DNA from 2 places in the Priestia sp. 3CA3 genome. Region 2 is predicted to be linked to the other one. Evidence: predicted binding sites of a transcription regulator. Region 2 holds the regulator's gene; the other holds the start of a gene.
What was found. Region 2 encodes LexA, which represses DNA repair genes until DNA is damaged. Its sites were predicted from a motif close to CGAACATATGTTCG; they were not measured.
Positions count from the first base shown of each region.

Region 1: a site for LexA is predicted at 1,754-1,767, ahead of recA (recombinase RecA). Genes of this name have one in related genera too.

Region 1 covers NZ_JBXENJ010000008.1:189,664-193,654, forward strand. Annotated here, with positions in the region: gene AC1VNJ_RS21300 (MFS transporter) at 1-347, shown strand, start outside; gene AC1VNJ_RS21305 (DUF2269 family protein) at 615-1,049, opposite strand; partial or broken gene AC1VNJ_RS21310 (ASCH domain-containing protein) at 1,068-1,418, opposite strand; gene recA (recombinase RecA) at 1,931-2,968, shown strand; gene AC1VNJ_RS21320 (stress protein) at 3,320-3,793, opposite strand.
Region 2 covers NZ_JBXENJ010000001.1:803,276-807,266, forward strand. Annotated here, with positions in the region: gene AC1VNJ_RS04085 (hypothetical protein) at 1-11, shown strand, start outside; gene AC1VNJ_RS04090 (hypothetical protein) at 79-1,524, opposite strand; gene lexA (transcriptional repressor LexA) at 1,735-2,352, opposite strand; gene yneA (cell division suppressor protein YneA) at 2,499-2,828, shown strand; gene AC1VNJ_RS04105 (YneB family resolvase-like protein) at 2,882-3,550, shown strand; gene AC1VNJ_RS04110 (DUF896 domain-containing protein) at 3,620-3,850, shown strand.

The DNA of each region.
Region 1 (3,991 bases), on a different contig from region 2:
AAACTATCCTTACTTTTTCAAACACTGCAGTTATTTTGTTAATAGTCTGTAGAATTGTAATTGTCGGTTCGGTAACATTATTAGCAATTAATTGGTTTACCCTTAGGCAAGAGATTGTGCCATCAGCCTTATTGGGAAGAGTAATTAGTTCAACTCGTATGTTAGCTTTTTTGGCTTTACCGATTAGTGGAATGTTAGCAGGTGTTGCAGCTGAATATATTAGCGTCTCTTTAATTTTTATTTCAGCAGGCATCCTAACGATTGTGGCGTCTTTAATCGGCATTAAGACCTCTCTATTTGAGACCCAACAATCTATAGATCAACCTATTAATAGTAGCAACAAGTAGATAATTACTTGGGTTGACTTGAAACATATTGATATTTAGTGTATTCTTCTATAAGAACTTCATACTTGGAGTTTAAACAATAAGTAAGAACCCCTTTAACATACGGTTAATAGGGGTTTTTAATTTTTAATCCAAATGTGCATCTGATATACAAGCAAAAATCTTTTTTCATACCGAAAATACGAGTTATGTTAAGTAAAACGTAAAGTATTTGATGAAAATAATCAGTTTAACTATTTACTCTTAGTGACGACAAATGGATGGGTGTCACCAAAAAGTTGGCTTACCGACCATAAACCAAAGCATAGTCATTAATAGAATGATATAAATCCAAACAGATCGCTCTAGTTTAGTTGCCAGTTCTTTTTTATTTTGTCCTTCCTCCTTGTACTTTCGAAGTGTTGGTGAAAAAGCACGGGCCAGAAAGAACAAGGAGCAAAAAAGGAAAATCAGTGTCATTATAATCCACGGCGTAGTCCACGTCCATGGGCCACACATAACGAGGAGTATCCCTGTGATAACAAGAACATGGCCCGTATGTTTTGCGAGCCTAACAACAGATTGAAATGTGATCAAATAGGCATTCATTTCTTGTTCTCTTGAACTATGTAGTTTTTTAACAATTGGCAAGAGAATAAAAAAAGGACCAATTGATAAAATGACACTAGAAACATGAATATATACTAATATACGGTACAACAAATCCATTTCTTTTACCTATCAATCGTTAACTAATCTGAACTCATGCACCCATACCCTCATTTGTGGAAGCCAAGGCATCCCAGGATGATAAGACAAAATAGATTGTTTATATTCCTCTACTGTAGCATAGCCTTCCTGGCGAGCATTTTCATCTGTTAATTCACCTAGTGATTAAGAATAAACTCGTTCCACTACAAATTTTTGATCTTCTAAAACCATTATCTCTCCTACATCAGCATACCTTCCATTTCGGCGAGTTGCTGTTTTGCTGCCTTTGATTACTTTATTTACATCATCCGGCATTGTTACAAGTCGATCGATTGTACATGTTTTTGGTGGCAATTCATTTTGTGCTTCATGGTTACTCATTAAAAAAACTCCTTTCATTTCTTGTCTCGTATTTAATGTATCATATTTTTAACGACGAATTTCATTTGAATTTATTAGGTGGAAAATTTCTCTAATAAATCTATTATAATTTATCCCTTTTGTTAGTCGATAGTCTAAGCACATGACATAATGCATATAAGAGGATGAATTATTTTTTGAGCGTATAATAAGGGTTATTTTATAGATTGAAGTTTCAATAACTGTAAGTATTAAAGGTATAAACCTACTTTTCACAAAAAAGATATTTCTTTGGCTGGTTTGTACAAAACTTTCTCCTTTACAACTAGATGCGTTTATTGTATGATTACACAACAGGAACATTTGTTCGATATTAAGGGTTTAGAGATAAATAAAGGAACAACAGAATAAACCAAGACAGTTAAACACAAAATTTTCTCGCACGGAGCAAAAACATTTGAGCCAATCCTTATTATTTATCCACATACATTGTCGTTTACTGTAAACGTACTAACAATCGGAGGTTTTAAATTATGAATGATAAACAAGCAGCACTAGATATGGCTCTAAAACAAATTGAAAAACAATTCGGTACAGGATCAATTATTAAGATGGGGGAAGGCACACATACAAAAGTTGAGGCATCTAGCTCAGGTTCATTAGCTTTAGATATCGCTCTTGGGATTAATGGTTATCCAAAAGGAAGAATCATGGAAGTGTACGGACCCGAAAGCTCAGGTAAAACAACAGTTTCCTTACATGCGATTGCAGAAGTACAAAAAAATGGAGGTCGAGCTGCCTTTATTGATGCTGAACACGCACTTGATCCAGTTTACGCAAGAAAACTAGGTGTAGATATTGATGAGTTACTGTTATCTCAACCAGATACTGGTGAGCAGGCACTTGAAATTGCTGAAGCATTAGTTAGAAGTGGTGCTGTAGATATTATTGTTGTTGACTCAGTAGCAGCATTAGTTCCTCAAAAAGAAATTGAGGGAGAAATGGGAGATTCTCACGTAGGTCTACAAGCTCGTTTGATGTCTCAAGCCCTTCGTAAACTATCTGGAGCAATTAATAAGTCTAAAACCATTGCTATTTTCATCAATCAAATCAGGGAGAAAGTAGGCGTTATGTTTGGAAATCCTGAAACAACGCCAGGCGGAAGAGCGCTAAAATTCTATTCTTCCGTTCGCCTTGAGGTTCGCCGTGCTGAACAACTTAAACTGGGAAATGACATAGTTGGTAACAAAACAAGAATTAAAGTAGTCAAAAATAAGATGGCACCTCCTTTCCGCATTGCTGAAGTAGATATTATGTATGGAGAAGGTATCTCAAGAGAAGGAGAAATCTTAGATATTGGTTCTGAAGTAGATATTGTTCAAAAGTCTGGATCTTGGTTTTCTTATAATGGGGAACGTTTAGGGCAGGGACGAGAAAACGCTAAGGTTTTCTTAAAAGAAAACCCTGAAATCAGAGAAGAAATTAGAAAAAGCATTATTGATTTTAAATATGGTAATACTGACAACGATAATGATATTGATAACGATAGCGATAGTGAAAACGAAAGCTAATAAAAGCTTAAAATGCCTTTCCCGGCAGCTTCAAGCCCATCCATTTCACTGATTTCACTTCATTATTTTGGTCATTTTATGCGATTTATAGTAGGCAGCAGGGAGCTGATATTTTCTTAATTCAAAAGGAGCTTGGCCACAGTAATCGTAAAATAACGGAACGTTATCTAGAAAAGGTTTTGCAGAGAAAACAAAAAATTGGGCTACTGTGGAAGGAACAAGATTTCTAATTGAGATACTGTTGTCTAAAGCGCTATACTAGACTTTTTATTGCAATCTTTTTAAACAGAAAAATTCTTATAGCAAACAAACAGAACCCTATTTAATTAAATAGGGTTCTGTTTAATTAGATCAAGGTCTATGGAAGTTGACCGTTTTCTCATCGTCCCCCGTGCGTTCAAACCAACCTCTAAAGGCCCAGTTATCATAACCTCCATCACCTTCATTAATAAACGTTCCTTCTTCAAATATCCAGACCCCAAACGTGATACCATCATAATCTACGGTATCAAAATATTGTACACCTTGTAACTGGTCGGAATTATAACCTTGACTTAAATTCATTACTATCACATTATACTGCTGACCCGATTCAAAGAAAGCTTTTTCCATCGCTCCCTTAACAAAACCACTTCGATTGTCGGCAGTTTTAGCCGCATCTGCAATCGCTTGTCCTATGGCTACTGGATCAATCCCTACGTCTCCTCCAACTTCTGCAGCTTCTGCGGAGCCAGCAGAACCTCCTAAATTCGGTAGAGCTAATGGCGTCGCTAACATAGCTAAACCTACAGCAGAAGCTACAACAGCTTGTTTCGCTCTTCTCATTTGATCTCCTCCTATTTTAGTTGGTTCTTAGAACAAATACCCTTTTTATGAATATTAAAACAAAAATTCCATAATTAAGTATATATAGGGGACAAAAAAGTAAAATAAAGGTTTGAAAAAACCTGAAAATAATCTCGATCTATTGAAGATTCAGATAGGTTAAACGTACATTTCAGTAAAGACTTTTATAAAACGTCA
Region 2 (3,991 bases):
TTTCCCTTTAGACTTGCTTGATTTAGTTATGTCTCAATCTCTTCTTTTTTATAATGTATTTTCTGATGCGAACAGCTTTTATGTTTTAAATCGATCTTTTAATAAATTCCATAGAGAACTCACTCCGAGACTAATGCTGATCAGAATTCCTGATAAAGCTACTATTAAAGCGATATATTCAAAGATAGAAAACTGCTTCATACTATCCCAATGGATGTTTCCCTTTAGCTTGCTAATAACTAAATTCATTCCGTAAATACCGGAAAGAACGGTATAAATCGTTAAAATTAATAATAAGTAATTGTGACGCTTGGCCGCAATTTTCTCTTGATTTTGATACAAAGTACCAAGGGTTTCTTTGACTTCTTGATAAAGAGAATTGATGTGGAAGATTTTTTTTAAGAGCTCAGAAAACTCTTGACCTTCCGTGCGAGAGCTAATTTCTAAAAATAAATATTTACCTGAAAATACAGTAATAGAGCGAATTAGTCGCTCGATGCCCTCTGAATTTTTATGAAACGTGAGCTGAGAATACTCATAGGATAGTTTTAGCAACACGATTTTATAGAAAAAATGCAAAAATAAATTATAGTAATGTTGGCCAAATAGATGATTCATCAAAAGCTGATCCGTTTTAGAGTCTGTCGATTTAGAAATACACGAAAACACATGGTCTGTTATAACGTAATAGGTTTCAGGAGCCCATCTGGAATACACGTGTTTGGTATTATACGTTTTAATATACTCATGGTTGTGTGCAGAGATAAACGGTTTCCCGTCAGGCGTATAGCTATTTAGCTGCCCAGTACGAAATAAAGTTGTGGAGTTAATCTCTTGCTCTTGATTTACCGTTACATAACTTAATACAAACATCCGTTCATCGATAAAATAAGGAAGACTCCCGATGTGCTGTTCACGCGTCGCTTCTTTTTTGATGTGTTCGTTCAAAAATGGCGCGAGCTGTGAAAAAATATAATCCTGTACTTTGCTATAGCGATGATGTTCATAGGTAATGGTGGATCCATGCTCTTCAGCAAGCTTCGGTTCTAATACACGAAAATGATTCATGAATTCTAAAATGTCATCATAGGTGTAATGATTATGACTCATCTCAGTGCGAATGGTCATGACGCCAATTTCAAAAGGACATAAAAAAACATCCACAGACAGCACGTTGCTAGACACGGTGGTGGAGGAAGTTTCTAGCGTAACGGTATGGTCTATTTTTTTTGAAAATCGAAGCAAGCCTTCTTTTTCGCATGAATCAGGAAATAGAATACATTCAATGTAAGGAAGAAAATATTGATCTAAGCTATCATGAGATACGTAATACTGTTCTCCGTAGTATTCTTTTTCTACACGTTTGTTTTGAATGGAAAAAAACTCAAACATATTTGCTTCTAGTGCATGAACAAGCTGCTCTTTATTTTTTCGATCAAAGGAAAAAGGAAAAAGAAACATGTTCATTGCTTTGGTAGGCATAATAGTTTGAAATGGTTCTGTTTTCCTTGGTGTATTGGTCATAAACTACATCCTTCTTATGGTCGGTTGTATTTTTTTTGAGAGTCGAAAAAATGCAGACAGAAAGTAAAAGGTAAAACAGGCTTTATAAAAACCGCTCTACCCGCCTGTAATGATTCGACGTATCATTTATAATATGCCAATTTTTTTAGAAAACAAACGTAAAAAAACCAACTAACATCATGATTAGTTGGTTTTACGTATAGTGTGTAATTAGTGAATCGTACGATATACACCAGTGACTTTTCCTAAAATCGTTACGTGGCGAAGAATAATAGGCGCCATCGTTGAATTTTCAGGCTGTAAACGAACGAAATTTTCTTCTTTAAAGAAACGTTTTACCGTTGCTTCGTTGTCCTCGGTCATAGCGACCACAATATCTCCGTTATTAGCAGTTTGCTGCTGACGTACGATTACCATATCGCCATCTAGAATACCTGCTTCAATCATACTTTCTCCCATAATTTCAAGCATAAATACATGATCATCTGGAGAAACGAATTTATCTGGAAGAGGGAAATATTCTTCCACATTTTCAACGGCTGTTATAGGAAGACCCGCTGTTACTTTACCGATAACAGGAACATTAATGACGTTGCTTTTAGGGATGTTTACTTCGTCTAGTTGAAGAACTTCGATTGCTCTTGGTTTTGTTGGATCTCTGCGAATTAACCCTTTACTTTCTAAACGAGCTAAATGCCCGTGTACAGTGGAGCTAGAGGCTAATCCCACCGCTTCCCCAATCTCACGAACAGAAGGCGGATAACCTTTTAATTTTACTTCGTGCTTAATAAAATCTAGTATGTCTTGTTGACGTTTTGATAGCTTCATATTTTTCACCTCGATTTTAGCTATTCTTTAGGTGAATTATACCACGTGATGTGTCAATATACAAACATAAGTTCGAAGAATTCCATTGACAGAAACAAATGTTCTCAATAAAATAAGAACATATATTCTGATAGGGGGATCATAATATGCACCAATTCTTACATTCTATGAAACATTACGCTATTTTTTTTGCAGTTATCGCTGCACTTACATATGTATTGACGCTGGTTTTAGGAGCGGATAAAGTAGATTTAGACAAATATTCAACGGTTACTATTACAAAAGGAGATACGCTTTGGGACTTGTCCAACAAGTATCATAATCACCATCATTTGACCACCAATGAATTTGTCAAATGGGTTGAAGACGTCAATGATCTAAACTCAGACACTGCCCAGTCTTTATCTCCTGGAGATAAATTATATATTCCTGTTTTAAAAAAAGAGTTACATAATCAAGTGGCAATTGAACAGTAGTGTGTAACGGCCGTTCCTGAATATTGTTAGAAGCCGAAAAGGTTGTGATAAAAGTGGACGCCATTATTTATTGCCGTGTAAGTACGGATAAAAAAACCCAAGAAACATCTTTACAGCGCCAGCAAGAAGAATTAAAAAAGCTTGCTGATCTTCACCATCTAAACGTAAAAAAGGTCGTAATGGAAAAGGCAAGCGGATATGACGTAGACAGAGAGGGTATATTGGATGTTCTTCATACAATGAAAGAAGAAAAAATATCTGTGCTGCTCATTCAAGACGAAACGCGATTAGGCAGAGGAAATGCCCGAATTGCGCTTCTTCATGCTTTTCACAAAGAAAATGCTACGATCTATACGATTAGTCATCAAGGTCAGCTTCAGCTTTCAGAATCTGATTCGATGGTGTTAGATATTATTAGCTTAGTGGAAGAGCATCAGCGGAAATTACATAATGCTAAAATTAAAAGAGGAATGAAAAGAGCCGTAGAAAACGGTTATCGTCCGCAGCAAAATTTAAAAAATCAAGGAGTTAACTCAGGAAGAGAAAAAAAAGAAGCGCCGATTGAAGAAATTGTGCGCCTTCGTCATAACGGCTTAACCTTTGCTGAAATTTCAGTTACGCTAAAAGGTTTTGGTTATAATATTTCAAAAGCAACGGTACATCGTCGCTATCAAGAGTATCAAAAGAGTGCTCAATCTCTTGATAAAACGAAAGAGATTTAGTAAGATGACTACATGTTGCCGGAACGGTTCGGTAATTTTAATTATTGATTATAAGGAGATAGGTTTTATATGCTATCAAAAGATAAACTTGCTCGTATTAATGCTCTTTCAAAAAAGGCAAAGGCTGAAGGTCTGACAGAATCTGAAGCGAAAGAACAGCAAGAGCTACGTCAGGAATATTTAAAAGTTTTCCGACAATCTATGACAAACCACCTTCATACGATTAAAGTCGTGGACGAGGAAGGTAAAGATGTTACGCCTAAGAAGTTAAAAGAGAGTAAAAAGAAGCGTCTTCACTAAGACGTTCTAGTAAAACTAGAGGGAGAGTTCCCTCTAGTTTTTTGTATATTTTTAATAAGGCACACAAAAACTGTAAAAGTGAAAATTTTTTTGGTTCAAGTATTGTACAAATAAGCAAATCATTAGTATGATAACATATGT